Regions from separate parts of the Massilia sp. 2TAF26 genome, predicted to be linked through region 2. Evidence: predicted binding sites of a transcription regulator. Region 2 holds the regulator's gene; each other region holds the start of a gene.
What was found. The regulator sigma-54, encoded in region 2, starts transcription at its own class of promoters, with help from an activator protein. The targets are predictions, from matches to a motif close to TGGCANGNAANCTGCTTT.

Region 1: AB4Z32_RS14905 (ANTAR domain-containing response regulator) is a predicted target of sigma-54. The motif match lies at 1,103-1,120, and genes of this name have one in related genera.
Region 3: AB4Z32_RS25920 (TorF family putative porin) is a predicted target of sigma-54. The motif match lies at 1,354-1,371, and genes of this name have one in related genera.
Region 4: AB4Z32_RS14395 (PEP-CTERM sorting domain-containing protein) is a predicted target of sigma-54. The motif match lies at 2,551-2,568, and genes of this name have one in related genera.

Annotation. Positions count from the first base shown of each region.
Region 1 covers NZ_JBFRFV010000013.1:11,198-15,415, forward strand. Annotated here, with positions in the region: gene AB4Z32_RS14890 (prolyl oligopeptidase family serine peptidase) at 1-370, opposite strand, end outside; gene AB4Z32_RS14895 (hypothetical protein) at 506-673, opposite strand; gene AB4Z32_RS14900 (hypothetical protein) at 700-939, opposite strand; gene AB4Z32_RS14905 (ANTAR domain-containing response regulator) at 1,131-1,763, shown strand; gene AB4Z32_RS14910 (CmpA/NrtA family ABC transporter substrate-binding protein) at 1,784-2,938, shown strand; gene AB4Z32_RS14915 (MFS transporter) at 3,174-4,218, shown strand, end outside.
Region 2 covers NZ_JBFRFV010000004.1:90,477-94,694, forward strand. Annotated here, with positions in the region: gene lptA (lipopolysaccharide transport periplasmic protein LptA) at 1-174, shown strand, start outside; gene lptA (lipopolysaccharide transport periplasmic protein LptA) at 175-735, shown strand; gene lptB (LPS export ABC transporter ATP-binding protein) at 735-1,511, shown strand; gene AB4Z32_RS05595 (RNA polymerase factor sigma-54) at 1,514-3,010, shown strand; gene hpf (ribosome hibernation-promoting factor, HPF/YfiA family) at 3,113-3,472, shown strand; gene AB4Z32_RS05605 (enoyl-CoA hydratase/isomerase family protein) at 3,577-4,218, shown strand, end outside.
Region 3 covers NZ_JBFRFV010000043.1:24,689-28,906, forward strand. Annotated here, with positions in the region: gene AB4Z32_RS25910 (ammonium transporter) at 1-152, opposite strand, end outside; gene AB4Z32_RS25915 (P-II family nitrogen regulator) at 163-501, opposite strand; gene AB4Z32_RS25920 (TorF family putative porin) at 514-1,266, opposite strand; gene AB4Z32_RS25925 (accessory factor UbiK family protein) at 1,540-1,800, shown strand; gene AB4Z32_RS25930 (hypothetical protein) at 1,804-2,100, opposite strand; gene AB4Z32_RS25935 (hypothetical protein) at 2,327-3,352, opposite strand; gene AB4Z32_RS25940 (YifB family Mg chelatase-like AAA ATPase) at 3,509-4,218, shown strand, end outside.
Region 4 covers NZ_JBFRFV010000012.1:53,819-58,036, forward strand. Annotated here, with positions in the region: gene AB4Z32_RS14385 (family 20 glycosylhydrolase) at 1-1,303, shown strand, start outside; gene AB4Z32_RS14390 (hypothetical protein) at 1,316-1,750, opposite strand; gene AB4Z32_RS14395 (PEP-CTERM sorting domain-containing protein) at 1,821-2,468, opposite strand; gene AB4Z32_RS14400 (TonB-dependent receptor plug domain-containing protein) at 2,731-4,218, shown strand, end outside.

The DNA.
Region 1 (4,218 bases), on a different contig from region 2:
GCTCGAAGAGGTCGCCGTTGCGCACGAAGGCGGAGCGGGTGCGGTCGCGGTTGTAGACGACCAGCCAGCCGTCCAGTTTGGCGAACTCCGCATCCTCGACCCTGCGCGCCTTGTTCAGGCCGGACGTGGCGCCGGTCTGGTAGACGTCGCGCAGCGGCGATCCGGCGCGCTTCTGTTTATACAGGACCTGCTTACCGTCCCAGCTCCACCATGCGTTTTCCACGGGGTTGCCGATCCAGTCGGGCTGGGCCATGGCCTGGTCGAGGGTGACGGGTGTGCCGGCGTCGGCTGCAATGGCCGAGGTGAGGGGAACTGAGGCCAGCAGCGCGGCAAGGATGGTGAGGGCGGAAGCGGAGACAGGAAGGCGCATCGTCGGTTGTCTGAGTAGAAATTGCAAAAAAGCATTCTAGCTCAGCCGACAGTGATGCAGCGTGGATTCGATTTGCAAAAAACAACGCCCGGCCAATGCCGGGCGTGTGGAGACGCGAGCAACAACCAGGAAAGCTTAGCGCAGCTTCTCCAGGCGCGACGGGTCGCCGATCCACATTTGCGGGTGATCCGCGATCCACAGTTCCGACGGCGCGGTCACGGTCGGGTTGCGGATGAAGAACACGATGCGGGTGACGATGGCCAGGGCCGAGATGGCAACGGTGACGTATTCGACTGGGGTCATGATGGTGTCCTGTGTGAATTACTTAATTACTTGGAGGCGAAGTGGCGCAGCTCGGCCGACAGGCTCGGGCTATGCGATTCGGCGGCGGCTGCCAGCGACAGCATCTCGCGGCGGCTTGCCTGCTCGTCGCGCTTGGCATCGTGGGCGAACCAGCCGCCGTGGGCGACATAGAGTTCGATGGCGAAGGCGCGGATGTTGCGAGCGGTTTCTGCGAGTTGGTGGCGCAGACCTTTGCTCTGCGCCTGGGTGATCGTTGCGGTGCTCATTGTTTTCTCCAATAAATACTGTGTTGTTGCGGTGCAGTATAGGGAACATCGAGACATAAGTGAACTTTTACTTTGTGATGTTCTCCATCATCATAGTGAATATTTCTTGTTGGGTAACTGTGGCTCGTCCTTACTTCGGTTATGCGCCTCGGAAATATCTCTCTGGCCCGGAACTTGCATATTCCCAAGGCATGAAATCGCCACCTCCCGTTCCGCGCACCCTGCGCATCGTCGTGGTCAACACCACACAAGGCACCGGCGAACAGGCCGCGGCGGCCCAGGCGCGGCGCAACACGGCGTTGCGCATCGGGTTGCTGGAATCGGGCTACGACATCGTCGCCTCGCTGCCGGCCGATATCTTCCTGCCCGAACGGATCGCCCAGATCCAGCCGGACATGATCATCATCGACAGCGAATCCGCCGCCCGCGACGTGCTTGAGCACATCGTGATCGCCACCCGCGACGAGCCGCGCCCGATCGTGCTGTTCACCGACGACCAGGATCCGTCCAGCATGGACGCCGCGATCGGCGCCGGCGTGACGGCCTATATCGTGGCCGGGCTGCAGGCCGAGCGCGTGAAGCCGGTGCTGGACGTGGCCCTGGCCCGCTTCCGGCGCGAGCGCAAGCTGCTCGACGAACTCTCCGACACCCGCCGCCAGCTGGCCGACCGCAAGCTGGTCGAGCGCGCCAAAGGCGTGCTGATGGCGCGCAGCGGGCTCAATGAAGAAGAGGCTTACAGGAAGCTGCGCAGTATGGCGATGAACCGGAAGCTGAGGTTGGCGGAGGTGGCGCAGCGGGTGCTTGACGTGGAAGACCTTCTATAGCGCCGTCCTAAGGAACTAACATGAAAACCACCCTCCAAGCCGGCTTCATGCCGCTCACCGACTGCGCCCCCCTGATCATGGCCTCGGTACTCGGCCTCGACGAGAAACACGGCATCAAACTCGCCCTCAGCCGCGAACACTCCTGGTCCGGCATGCGCGACCGCCTGCTGAACGGCAGCCTCGACGTCGCCCACGTGCTCTACGGCCTGGTGTACGGCGTCGAGATGGGCATCGGCACGCGCGCGGTGCCGATGGCGGTGCTGATGAATTTGTCGCGCAACGGCCAGGCCATCACCCTGTCGCGCGCGCTGGGCGAGGCCGGGGTGACGGACGGCGCCGCGCTGGCGGTCCAGGTCCGCAGGAGCCGCCGGCGCTTCACCTTCGCCCACACCTTCCCGACCGGGAACCACGCGATGTTCCTGTATTACTGGCTGGCCGCGAGCGGCATCGATCCGCTGCGCGACGTGCAGATGGCGACGGTGCCGCCGGGCCAGATGGCGGCCAGCCTGGCGGCCGGACATATCGACGGCTTCTGCGCGGGCGAGCCCTGGGGCGCGCGGGCGGTGCTGGACGGCAGCGGCTTCACGGCGGCCACCAGCCAGGACATCTGGCCGGACCATCCCGGCAAGGCGCTGGGCGCCACCGCCGCCTTCGCCGACGCGCATCCGCAGGCTTGCCGCGCGCTGGTGGCGGCGCTGCTGGAAGCGGCGCGCTGGATCGACGCCTCGCCCCTGCACCGCGACGCCACGGCCGAGGTCCTGGCCAGCCCGGCCTATGTGGACGCCGGGCGCGCCACCATCGCCGCGCGCCTGCACGGACTCTACGACGATGGCCTGGGGCGGCGCTGGCAGGACCCGGATCCGCTGCGCTTCCACGCCGGCGGCGAGGCCAACTTCCCCTGGCTCTCCGACGGCATGTGGTTCATGACCCAGCACCGGCGCTGGGGCCTGCTGCGCGAGGATCCCGACTACTATGCCACCGCCGCGCGCGTGAACCGGGTCGGCCTGTACCGCGAGGCCGCCGTGCTGGCGGGCGTGGCGGCACCTGCCGCGTTGCTGCGTTCCTCGGTGCTGGTCGACGGCCGGATCTGGAACGGCCGCGACCCCGCCGCTTATATCTCGTCCTTCGCGAACGGTGCGCCGCGCCCTGTTTTCGGGCATGGTGCACCGCAATGAAGCGATCCAGCTGACGCTATTCCGGCGTGCCAGAGGGAAGGGCGTCTGGCACGGCTCTTGCAGATACTCTCGCCAAGAGCGTTAGGCGCTCCAGGATCAACGGCGATCCCTTGAAACATATCCAGCCGGTTCAATGAGGAACCGGCGCACAGGACAACGGCGTCCGCTGCACCCGAGCACATATGAAACGTGTTCGGCCAGGCAGCGGACGCCTTTATTTTTATCGGGAGCGATCATGGCCGGCAAAGCGAATCACCTACAGTTGTTCTCCATCGGCACGCCACAGATGCGTGCCTTCCACCTGACCTGGGTGGCCTTCTTCATCTGCTTCTTCGCCTGGTTCGCCTGCGCGCCGCTGATGCCGGTCATCAAGGGCGAATTCCACCTGTCGGTGTCCCAGATCGCCGACATCAACATCGCCGCGGTCGCCATCACGATCCTGGTGCGCCTGCTGGTCGGCCCGCTGTGCGACCGCTTCGGCCCGCGCAAGACCTATACCGGCCTGCTGGCAATCGGTGCGATTCCCGTGCTGGGCGTGGCCATGGCCCAGAGCTACGAGAGCTTCCTGCTGTTCCGCCTCGGGATCGGCGCGGTCGGCGCCAGCTTCGTGATCACGCAGTACCACACCTCGGTGATGTTCGGCCCGCGCGTGGTCGGCACCGCCAACGCGGCGGCGGCCGGCTGGGGCAACAGCGGCGGCGGCGTGGCCCAGGCCACCATGCCCCTGCTGATGGGTGCCATGGTCATGCTGGGCGTGAGCGAGACCATGGGCTGGCGCGTGGCCCTGCTGGTGCCGGGCGTGCTGATGCTGGTGATGGCCGTGGTCTACTGGAAGTTCACCCAGGACTGCCCGGAAGGGAATTACGCCGAGCTGCGCGCCGCCGGCATTCCTTTCGAAGCCAGCGGCAAGGGCGGCTGGGCGAGCTTCGTCCAGGCCTGCGGCAACTACCGCGCCTGGCTGCTGTTCGTGACCTATGGCGCCTGCTTCGGCATCGAGCTCTTCATCCACAACGTCGCCGCCGTGTATTACGTCGACCATTTCGGCCTCTCGCTGAAGGCAGCCGGCATGGCGGCCGGCAGCTTCGGCCTGCTGGCCCTGTTCGCCCGCGCCCTGGGCGGCTGGCTGTCCGACAAGGCGGCCGCGAAGGGAGACCTGAACAGCCGCGTCAACCTGCTGTTCATCCTGATGGTGGGTGAGGGGCTGGGCCTGCTGTGGTTCTCGCAGACCGGCAGCGTGGTGCCGGCGATCGCCGCCATGCTGGCCTTCGGCCTGTGCACCC
Region 2 (4,218 bases):
AACGGCCCGTTCATCTCCTACGACAACCGCACCGAGCAGGCCAACGTGTTCAACGACACCAGCGGCGAAAGCAAGCCGGGCGGCGGACGCGGCACCATCATCATCGCGCCGCGCCGTACCGCGCCGGCGGCGGCTCCCGCGACCACGCCGGCGGCGCCGGCAGGGAAGCAGTAAATGAAGGCCGTCCTTGCCGCTGCCGCGCTGTTGCTGGCGCCGCTGGCGCAGGCGGAGCGGGCGGATGCGCTCAAGCCGCTGAAGGTGGTCGGGGGCAACGGGACCCTGGACCAGGTCACGCAAACCGTGGTCCTGACCGGCGGCGTGACCGCCACCCGCGGCACCATGCTGCTGAAGGCCGAGCGTGCCGAGATCAAGGAAGCGCCGGACGGTTACAAGACCATCGTCCTGGTCGCGGCGCCCGGCAAGCCGGCGTCGTTCCGCCAGAAGCGCGACAGCGGCCCCGAGCAGTGGGACGAAGGCCAGGCCGAGCGCATCGAGTACGACGAGCGCACCGAGGTCGTCAAGTTCAGTTCGAACGCCGCCATCAGGCAGCTGGAAGGCAGCAACGTGATGCGTGAAATGGGCGGCGAATTCATCGCCTACGATGCGCGCAAGGAAGTCCTGCTGAACCTGAACGACCCGAGCGGCGTCGACAGGCCCGGCAAGGCCCGCGCCAGTTTTACTTTTTATCCGCGCCGCACTGCGTCGGCCGGGCAACCGGAAGCAGGAAAGCAATGATGGATGTACACGCAGACGCCGCCGCCATCGCGAGCGGCGGCAGCACCCTGGTGGCCAAGGGGCTGCAGAAAAGCTACGGCAAGCGCCTGGTGGTGCGCGACGTTTCGCTGCAGGTCGCCTGCGGCGAGGTGGTGGGCCTGCTCGGCCCGAACGGCGCCGGCAAGACGACCTCGTTCTACATGATCGTGGGCCTGGTGCCGGCCGACGCCGGCGCCATCGTCATCAACGGCACCGACATCACCAGCCTGCCGATCCACCGGCGCGCCATGCTGGGCCTGTCCTACCTGCCGCAGGAAGCCTCGGTGTTCCGCAAGCTGACGGTGGAGGAGAACATCCGCGCCGTGCTGGAACTGCAGCGCGAGGACGGCAAGCCGCTGGGCAAGAACCGCATCGAGGAGCGCCTCAACGAGCTGCTGGCCGAGCTGCAGATCGAGAAGCTGCGCGAGAACCCGGCGCTGTCGCTGTCGGGCGGCGAACGGCGCCGCGTGGAGATTGCGCGCGCCCTCGCCACCAACCCGCGCTTCGTGCTGCTGGACGAGCCGTTTGCCGGCGTCGATCCGATCGCGGTGATCGAGATCCAGCGCATCGTGCGCTTCCTGAAGGAGCGCGGCATCGGCGTCCTGATAACCGACCACAACGTGCGCGAGACGCTCGGCATCTGCGACCGTGCCTACATCATCAACCAGGGCGCGGTGCTGGCGTCGGGACGCCCGGACGACATCATCGCCAATGAATCGGTTCGCCGCGTCTACCTGGGTGAACATTTCCGGATGTAGTCATGAAACAGACGCTGCAACTCAAGACCTCACAGCACCTTGCGCTGACACCGCAACTCCAGCAGTCGATCCGGCTGCTGCAGCTGTCCACTCTCGAGCTGCACCAGGAGATTGAACAGGTCCTCAGCGACAACCCGCTGCTCGAACGCCTCGACGATCCGCTCGACCACTCGGTGCGCCTGCTGGCCGACGGCGCGATCAACAACGGCGCGTCGACCTCCACCACGCCCGACTCGCCGCCCTCGTCCAGCCAGGGCGAGGAGGGCAATGGCGGCGGTGGCGCCGAAGCCGAAGGCGGCGACAGCGACAACGGCGATGCCGGCGGCGCCGAGCACGACATGGACTGGGGCGATTCTGGCCGTTCCGGCAGCGGCAGCGGCGGCGAGGAAGAGGACGGCCGCCCGCAGCTGGAAGCCAGCCCGGTCTCGCTGCGCGAACACTTGATGGAGCAGGTACGCCTGACCTGCATGTCGCCGCGCGATTGCGCGCTGGTCGAGATCGTCGTCGACACCCTCGACGACAACGGCTACCTCGAAGAAACCCTGGACGAGCTGCATGCGCGCCTCCCGGCCGAACTCGAAGTGGAATTCGAGGAGTTGCGCACCGCGCTGGCGCTGGTGCAAAGCATGGACCCGCCCGGCGTGGGCGCGCGCAGCGCCGCCGAATGCCTGGCGCTGCAGATCCGCCGCATGCCGGGCGTGCCGCTGGTCACGCGGCGCATGGCGCTGACCATCGTCGAACGCTACCTGACCTGGTTCGCGCAGCGCGAATTCAACAAGCTCAAGAAAGCCCTCGACTGCGACGACGAAGACCTGCGCGAAGCCCAGGCCGTGATCCGCCATTGCAATCCGCATCCGGGCGCGGCCTTCGCTTCCGACGTTTCCGACTTCGTGGTGCCGGACGTGATCGTGCGCCGCGCGAAGGACGGCTGGAGCGTGCAGCTGAATCCCGAGGTGATGCCGCGCCTGCGCGTGAACAGCCTGTATGCCACCTTGATGAAGCAGGGAAAATCGGAATCCCAGCTGGCGGCGCAGTTGCAGGAAGCAAAATGGCTCATCAAAAACATGCGCCAGCGCTTCGATACTATCCTTCGGGTAGCTCAAGCAATCGTGGAGCGCCAGCGGAACTTTTTCTCCCATGGCGCCGTTGCCATGCGGCCCCTTGTTTTACGTGAGATAGCTGATACACTAGGTCTACACGAGAGCACAATTTCTCGTGTCACAACTCAGAAATACATGCTGACGCCGCACGGCATGTTCGAGTTGAAGTACTTTTTCGGGAGTCACGTCGCGACCGAGGCAGGAGGAGAAGCCTCCTCGACCGCGATCCGGGCTCTCATCGTACAACTCACAGGAGCAGAAGACCCCAAAAACCCTTTATCCGACAGCAAGATCGCGGAGATGCTAGGGGAACAGGGAATGGTTATCGCACGCCGCACGGTAGCGAAATACCGCGAGGCGCTGAAGATCCCTCCCGTCAGCCTCCGTAAATCTCTGTAGCAAGCTCTTTCAGCAAGCTCTTGCAGCAAGCTTCTTGCAACAACGCTGCCCTGGTGCGTGGTATGCGCGTACGACAGGCAGCGCATCATCAAAGGAGTGTGTATGAATCTCACTATCAGCGGACATCATCTCGATGTAACCCCGGCAATCCGTGAATACGTACAGAACAAGCTCGAACGCATCACCCGCCATTTCGATCAAGTGATCGACTCCCACGTCATCCTCTGCATTGACAATCTCACCGAGAAAGAAAAGCGCCAGAAGGCCGAGATCAACTTGCGCCTCGCCGGCAAGATCGTTCACGTCGCCAGCGCCGCGCACGACTTGTACGCCGCGATCGACATGCTGATGGACCGGCTCGACCGGCAGGTGCAGAAGTACAAGCAGATGCTGCAGGATCACAGTAGTACACCGCTCAAGCGCATACCCAACGATGGAGGAGAAGCTGCCGCTACAGCGTGATCCTTCCGCTGGCGCAGCACAAGCAAGGAAGGGCGCATCTGGCGCCCTTTTCGTTTTCCGGGCCGCGCTACAATGCCGTTTTCCATTTCAATAAATAAAAGAACATGAGCGAATACGTGCAGACCCGCGTTGCCAGCGGCACCGGCATCATTACCCTCGACCGTCCCAAGGCCCTGAACTCGCTGTCGCTGGAGATGGTGCGCGCACTGACGGAGACCCTGCTGGCCTGGCGCGACGATTCGAACGTCGACGCCGTCGTTATCAAGAGCAGCAGCGAGAAAGCCCTGTGCGCAGGCGGCGACATCCGCTTCTTCCACCAGGCCGGGCGCGCCACGCCCACTGGAGGCAGTGCGCTGCTGGAAGACTTCTTTACCGAAGAATACGCGCTGAACCACCTGATCCACTTCTATCCGAAACCCTATATCTCGTTGATGGACGGCGTGGTCATGGGCGGCGGCATGGGTATCGCCCAGGGCGGGCCCGAGACCGGCCTGCGCATCGTGACCGAACGCACGAAGATGGCCATGCCCGAGGTGAACATCGGCCTGTTCCCGGACGTCGGCGGCAGCCACTTCCTGTCGCATGCGCCGGGCGCGCTCGGCATGCATCTGGGACTGACGGGGCTGACCATCGGCGCCGCCGATGCGCTCTACGTCGGCCAGGCCGACGTGTTCGTGCCGGGCGCCGAACTGCCGGCACTGCATGCGCTGATCGCTGCGACGCCGGGCAAGCAGCTGGCCGATGCG
Region 3 (4,218 bases), on a different contig from region 2:
GCAGGAGCGGCTGCGCCGGCATTGGCGGCTGCGGTGGCGGCCGGCGCCGACGCGGCTGGTGCAGCGGCATCCTGGGCCAGGACCGGCAGTGCAGCGCAGAGCGCCATGGCGACACTGAAGCCTGCGATCAGTTTGGTGAGTGTGCGGATCATCGGATTCCCCTTACAGCGCATCGTTGCCGGTCTCGCCGGTACGGATACGGATTACCTGCTCCAGATCGGAGACGAAAATTTTGCCGTCACCGATCTTGCCGGTGCGTGCCGCGCTTTGGATGGTGTCGATCACCTGGTCGACGATGGCGTCGTCGACCGCCGCCTCGATCTTGGTCTTCGGCAGGAAGTCGACCACGTACTCGGCGCCGCGGTAGAGTTCGGTATGGCCCTTCTGGCGGCCGAAGCCTTTCACTTCGGTCACCGTAATACCCTGGACATTGATCTCGGAAAGGGCCTCGCGGACCTCATCGAGCTTGAAGGGTTTGATGATGGCGGTGATCATTTTCATGCGATTGCCTCTTCAGAAAGTTTTTGAAACAGACAGCAGGGCCGCGGACTTCCCGAGGTTTTCTCCGGACGGGCTCAGGTAGCCGCTGGTATTGGCCTTGACGTAAGCCAGCGCCACCGAGCAGACCCCGAGGTCCTTGGTCACGCCGACCTTGTAGTCGGTATAGGACACCGCGCCGTTGTGGCGGACTTCCTGGTGGCCCGCGTGCAGGTTCAGCACGAAGCCGCCACCGACGTCGACGTTCGCGCCGATGTCGAGGTAGCCGCTGCCGCGGCTGTCGGCGGTGCCGAACAGGTTGGTCAGCGAATGCGAGTACTTGACGTAGGCCGGCCCGTAGCCCAGCTGGCCGTAGAGCTCGAAGGTGTTGGCATTCGGATGCAGGCCGTTATTCGGATAGAAGTAGTACAGGCCGCCGACGTCGTAGGTGATGTCGGCGCTGAGATTGCCGCGCTTGCCGCCATAGATATCCCACTCGACGTTGCCGCTGCCGCCCAGGTCCTTGGTCCATTTGATGGACGAGAGCCAGGTGCCGACGTAGAGGCCGGTCGGGTTATGGACATAGTCGGCGCCGCCCTGCACCGCCGGATCCAGGCGGCTCTGGGACAGGCCGCGGTAACGGTAATCGCTCGTCACCGCCGCGTTGAAGCTGACCTCGTGCTCGGGCTTCTGCTCCTGCTCCTGTGCCCCGGCCAGCCCGGTGCCCAGGCTCCACAAACCCGCCGCGACCATCGCGATGTGCTGCCACTTGCTGCTTCGACGCTTCATACGACACTCCCTGGTAAATGAACTTTGGACCTGATGGGTTTACAATCCGTACTTCGCTTTCCTGTTTTTCTATGTTGTATGTTTGCTTTAGCAGGATGCGTGCCACCCCGGAATGGAGCGGCAGACCTTGTATTCGCAGGCCTCTGCCCCCATTTTTGATATGCCAAAAACATAAATGACGCCGCAAGGGCGTGCGCCACGCAGGTGCACGCACTAAATCAGCGAGGCGCGCACAAAATGAGTGCGCACCACTCGGCTTCACCAAGGACAGAAATGGACATGAATAACTTCTTTAATGATCTGCAGGGCAAGATCAACCAGGCGATCGAGAATTCGCCGGCCAAGGACATCGAACGCAACGTCAAGGCCATGATGACCCAGGGCTTTTCGAAGCTGGACCTGGTGACGCGCGAAGAATTCGACATCCAGGCCCAGGTGCTGGCCAAGACCCGCGCCAAGCTCGACGCCCTGGAACTGCGCGTGGCGGAACTGGAAGCGAAGCTGGCGTCGGTGACGTCGGAACAGAAGGTCTGAGGTTTAACGCAGCACGAGGCGGCGCGTGAGCCGCCACAGCCCGAACAGGACGGCACCGCCCAAACTCACGCCGATGACGATGCCCAGCATGACGCCGACCGGATTGCCCAGCCGGGCATCGTCGGCCACGAAGATCAGGATGGCGGCCAGCGCCAGCTGCGCCAGCCAGACGACGCGCAGCGGCCGCAATGCCGCCACATCCCCCCGCCGCCTGAACCGGAGCGCCACATAGAGCACCGGCCCGCACAGCAGGCAGAACAGCAGCGCCAGGATGGCGAAGGTCAGAAGTAGTTTAGGCATCGCAAGACTATACGCGATGCCACGGATCTGGCCGTCAAATAGATATCGGCCGAGTAAGCCGACGGGCTAGAAACGAATAATGGGAAACTAAGTCCTCCTGAACATCATTATTGGAATCGACGGATGAAGCCTTTTTCCGTGCATCAATAACTTTACGCTTGCAGGGGGCGTGATTTGGTGCCAGAGGCGTTCGACGCTTTCATCCATCCAAAGCGTCGATTGCTGTCTAAGTTGACACCTCGTTGGCTCCAGCTTCCTTCGTTTTCCCACGAACGATGTCCAAGTGACGTAAATCATCGACTATGAGATTTACCGAATTGCCCTTCGGACTAGCCTCTAACCTTCCGAGAGCAAAAACCGTGAAGTAGGCAACCGTTGTGTCGGATAGGATCTCTTTAAAGTACTTGCGGAAACGGTAAGCCTCCATTTTTGCCGGGCTCACATACAAAAAAACGAATTTCTTATCGACCCGGTCATAGAACTTCAGCTTGAACCCGGCTCCGTACCACTCGGCAAACGTAGCGCCGCCAAAGATTACACGATTCGTAGTGTCATAGTTTGCTCTGCTGATACGGCAAAAATATTGGTGAAGAGGCATTACTCCTTCATTGGTAACGCGCAGCTCCAATTGGGAAAACTCTTCCGGGCTCAAGGTTACCTTAGCCTCACGATATGTTTCAACCAACCGGCTCAGCTGATTTGTTTTTGTGCGCCCTCCCAATAGCCCTGGCTGCCCCTGGCCGTTGCGATTACGTCCGTTACCATCTCCGACTTCCGGGCCATCATCCCCAGCAGGACCTTGCACATGTGGACGAACGAGGCCATCCCCTTCATCAAGCGATGGATCGAAGTCAGTAACCAGGTCTTTGAGCTTAAGTCGCAGTTTTCGCTGCTTTGTCTCGGCTTCTGTTTCACCGCGTAAGCGGCCGGCTTCGTCCAAATCCGACTCCCACATGCAATCTGGGCTGTGCTCGTCCCAGTTGCGATAGTGCGCAGTCACATACTTCGGTGATTCATTTGCGGCCGTACGATAGTTCACCCCTGATATACGTACTTTTTGACTTCCGCAGTGGGGGTCATCGCAAAAAAAGTGATAACACTCGGGGCGAGGGTCCTCCGAAAGAAAGTGACGACGCGCAGTATCGATGTTGACGGATTCCTTCAGCTCTTCGCAATAAGCGAAGAGGATTCGATTTCTAGTCATTGCGAGCAATCCGGATGCAGAAAACCCAAGCATAACAAGTTGCCACATGGAAATCCAATCACTATCCCATGTCACCCTTCAACTTGGCTTTCACTTGGGCTTGTGGCTCAAACTCGTTAAGAGAGCGCACGTTTGAGCGCACTCAACAGTCGCAATGCCCTCGGCCGCACCATCTGCAAATCTTCAACCTTCCCGTAGACCGCCATGAGTCTCGCAGTACTGCGCAGCCGCGCCCTGGCCGGCATGGACGCGCCCGCCGTCAGCGTCGAAGTGCACCTGGCCAACGGTCTGCCCGGCCTGGCCATCGTCGGCCTGCCGGATGCCGAGGTGCGCGAATCGAAGGACCGGGTCCGCGCCGCGCTGCAGAATTCCGGCTTCGAGCTGCCGAACCGCCGTATCACCATCAACCTGGCCCCGGCCGATTTGCCGAAGGAATCGGGGCGCTTCGACCTGCCGATCGCGCTGGGCATCCTGGCGGCCTCGGAACAGATTCCCAGCGAGGGCCTGGACCGCTACGAGTTCGCCGGCGAGCTCTCGCTGTCCGGAGAATTGCGCCCGATCCGCGGCGCGCTGGCGATGACCTTCGCCATGCATCGCAGCCCTGGCGGCGCCAGGCGCGCCTTCGTGCTGCCGCATGCGAACGCCGACGAGGCGGCGCTGGTCACCGATGCCGCCATCTATCCGGCGCGCAGCCTGCTCGAGGTCTGTGCGCACTTTGCTGCGCAGGCTGCGAATGGAGCCAATGAGGGCCGCCTGGCCCGCCACCGGCCGCCGCAAGCCCTGACGCCGCCGCGCTATCCCGACTTTGCGGACGTGAAAGGCCAGCAGCACGTCAAGCGTGCCCTCGAGGTTGCGGCGGCGGGCCTGCATTCGGTACTGATGGTCGGCCCGCCCGGCGCCGGCAAAAGCATGCT
Region 4 (4,218 bases), on a different contig from region 2:
CTTCAGCCGCGCCGACTACATCGAGATCCTGCGCCATGCGAAGGCCCGCCACATCGAGGTGATCCCGGAAATCGAGATGCCCGGCCACGCGCGCGCCGCCGTGCAGGCGATGGCGGCGCGCTACCACCGCCTGAAGGCGGCCGGCGGCAAGGACGCCGCGAAGTACCTGCTGAACGATTTCGACGACCGCTCGAAGTACAGTTCGGCGCAGTACTTCACCGACAACGTCATCGATCCCGGCCTCGATTCGACCTTCGCCTTCATCGACCACGTGGTCGCGCAGATCGTGGCGCTGCACCGCGAGGCCGGTGTCCCGCTGCGCACCATCCACATGGGCGGCGACGAACTGGCGAACGGCGCATGGGAGCGCTCGCCCGCCAGTCTCGCGCGCATGCGCAAGGAGAAGCTGGCGTCGACGGCCGACCTGTGGGATTACTTCTACGACCGCGTCGACGGCATCATGCGCCGGCACGGCTTGAGCACGTCGGGCTGGGAAGAGCTGGCGGCGCGCAAGACGCTGCTCGCCGGCCGCAGCAAGCTGATCCCGAATCCGCGCTTCACCACGCGCGGCTTCACCGCCTGGGTATGGAACAACTCGCGCGGTGCCGAGGACTTCGCCAACCGCCTCGCCAACGGCGGCTACGACATCGTGCTGGCGCCGGTCGGCGCCATGTACCTGGACATGGCGGCCAACCCGAATCCGGAGGAGCCGGGCGTCAACTGGAACGACTACGTCGAGCTGGACACCGTCTACGACTTCGTCCCCTTCGACATGCTGAGGAATGCACCCGAGTCGGCGCGCGTCGGCAAGGACGGGCTGACCGACTACGGCAAGCGCCACGTGCGCGGACTCGAGGCGACGTTGTTCACCGAGACCGTGCGCGATGCCAGCCGCATCGACTACCTCGTCATGCCGCGCCTGCTGGCGGTGGCGGAACGGGCCTGGGCGCCCGATCCGGCCTGGGCTGGCGAGCAGGATGCGGCGAAGGCGGCCGCGCTGCATCGCCGCGCCTGGTCCGGCTTCGTGAATGCGCTGGGCCAGCGCGTGCTGCCGCGCCTCGACCTCGAACAGACCGGCGTGGCCTACCGCATCGCGCCGCCCGGCCTGATGGTGGAGGGCGGGCAGGTGCTGGTGAATCATGCGCTGCCCGGGATCACGCTGCGTTATACGACTGACGGCAGCGATCCGACGTCCGCCAGCCGGCCTGTCACGGGACCGATCACGGAGCGCGGCACGATCAAGGCGGCGGCCTTCGACCGTAACGGCAGGCGAGGGCTGGTGGCGAGCGTCGAGCGCCGCTAGTGCCGGCCGCTTTCAGCGCGGCCGCATGCGCCGCTGCCCCTGGCGCCGCCGCTCGTCGCGCGGCGCCGGCTGCATCGCATAGGACGGCATGGCGCCGTTGCCGTCGATACCGAACTCGATCACGCGGCGCAGCGAGCGCAGCGTGACCGGCTTGGCCAGCACCGCGATGCGGCCTGCATGGTAGTGGGGCACATGGCTTTCGTCGTCGAGCAGCAGGACCACCGGCGCGCGCGGCGCCAGCCGGGTGATCTCGCCGATGAAGGAACGGCGGTCGTCCGCGTTGGAGGTGGTGTAGGTCAGGATCAGGTCGAAGCGCACCGTCTGGGCCGTGTTCAGGGCCGCGCGCGGACTGTCCGTGGTCGCGACGATATAGCCGAGCGATTTCAGCAGCGTGGCAATCTCGCCGCAAGCCAGCGGGTCATGTTCTACGAGCAGTGCGCATTTCATCGTCTATCCTCCTGATAGGTGGATGACGACGCCTCACGCTAGTTCAAGCGCAAAGTTGTAACAATTTTTCTCATCCATTCCTGAGGGGCGTGCCGCGGCGGCGGCGCGCCAGCCAAGCGGCCAGGCCGCCGATCGCCAGGCTGGCCAGCCCGGCCGGTTCCGGCAAGGCCTGGGTTTGCGGCTGCACGACTACCTGGGCGGCCTTGCGCAGGACGCCGCGCTCGCCCGCGCAGGAGGGATAGGCTTCGCCGCAGCCGTCCGGCTGGTCGCTGTGCGCCCACAGCATGGTGAACACGCCGTCGTCGCCCTGCATGGTGAAATCCGAGAAGCCGTCGTTGGCCATGATGCTGCCTTTCATCCGGCCGTCCGCAAGGAATTGCAGCGTCATCGACAAGCGCTGCAGGCCGGGCAGGGTTTCATCGCGATAGCGGTAGTCGATGCGGTTCCAGTGCTGCTGGCCGTCGTCGCCGGCATACCAGTAGTGCAGCGCCAGCAGGCTGTCCTGCTGTTCTTCGCAGATCTCCGCCATGCATTGGTTCTCGACGTTCAGCGAGAGTGTGCCCTGGGCGACGGCGGTGTCGGTGAATTCGAGTTCGAGATGCAGGCCGGCCGGCGTCGCATCCGTGTGTGCCACCTGCTGCCAGGTGTAGAGGACATTCGCCGAAGCGGCTTGGGTGACGAGGGCGGTGGCGGCCAGGCAGAGAATCTTGCGGAACATATGTGTCTCCAGAAATGATTCCATTTAACAAGCAAGGATTGCGCCTGCGCATCCACGTCCTTGATTTGAAAAAGAATTTAACAATGCAGGGTGCATACCCGTCACAAATATGTAAAACGGGTCGACAGTGCGCTACCGTACATATAGCCATGCAGCATTTCGCGCCGTATTTTCGGCATTTCGTCGCATCGGCCTGTCGGCTGTACGTACTGGACGGCATGATGCGGGCTCGATCAACAGCTCATCGCTAACAACAAAAACCATGTCACGCCAGAACACCCAACACCTCGTCCGCCTGCTCCTCGCATCGCCCGTCATCTTCGGCATGTTCAGCGCCTACGCCGCAGGCCAGGCCACCACGGCCAAGCCTGCGGACAAAGCGGCCCCGGTGCAGCAGGTCGAGGTCAAGGGCCAGGCCGCCGCCTACGACGCCCGCCGCGACGATACCGCCACCAAGATCGTCGTCAACCAGGAAGAGATCCTGCGCCACGGCGACACCACCCTCGGCGAAGTGCTGAAGCGCTTGCCTGGAATTACCGTGGGCGGCGTGCAGGGCCGCGGCGGCGACGTCCGCATGCGCGGCCTGGGCAACGGCTACACGCAGATCCTGCTGAACGGCGAGCCGGCGCCGCCGGGCTTCTCGCTGGACCAGGTGTCGCCGGAGATGGTCGAGCGCATCGAGATCATGCGCGCCGCCACCGCCGAGTACAGCACCCAGGCGATCGCCGGCGGCATCAACATCGTCCTCAAGCGCCAGGTCCAGACCGCGCAGCGCGAACTCAAGACCGGCGTGCAGGCGGAGAACGGCGCCTATGGCGCGGTCTCGACCTTCCAGCTGTCGGACAAGAGCGGCAAGATGTCGTATGCGATGAGCGGCAACGTGCTGTACGGCCGCCAGGACCGTCCTTCGCACATCGTCACCGAAGGCTATGACGCCGCGGGGCGCGAAGTCCTGCACCGCGTCGCCTGGGACGGCAACCGCGGCCGCCTGCTGGCGATCGGCCTGTCGCCGCGGATCAACTGGAACCTCGGCGCCGGCGAAGTGATCACCTCGCAGAACTTCATCAACATCGCCCGTTCGCGCGGCGATGCGCCCGAGACCGTGGTGACTTCGCTGGGCGCGCCGCCGCGCTACGTGGCCACCGCCACCGATGCCGAGAACAAGATGGAAATGCTGCGCAGCGACCTGTCGTGGACCAGGCGCCTGCTTGACGGTGCCAGGATCGACGCCAAGTTCGGCGTCAACTACGCGCACCGCGACAGCGGCGTGGGACAGCTGCAGTACTACCCGAACGATGTGCTGGCGCTCGACCGCGACATCGACAGCGACTTCACCGACAAGGGCTGGAGCAGCACCGGCAAGTATTCGCGTCCGGTCGGACAGGGCCATGCGATCGCGGTCGGCTGGGACGGCGCCTACAGCCTGCGCAACGAAACCCGCCTGCAACACGAGACCACCACGGTCGGCGCGCCGATCGTCAACCGCGACGAGAGCTTCGACGCCACCGTGCGCCGGCTGGCCTTGTTCGCCCAGGACGAGTGGAACGTGACCCAGCAATGGTCGGTGTACTTCGGCCTGCGCTGGGAAGGCATCCAGATCAAGAGCGAAGGCAACAGCTACGCCGCGATCGACAACCGTTCGAGCGTCTTCAGCCCGCTGTTCCAGACCCTGTACAAGATCTCGGGCTCGAAGAACGACCAGATCCGCGCCGGCATCACGCGCACCTACAAGGCGCCCAACGTTGCCAGC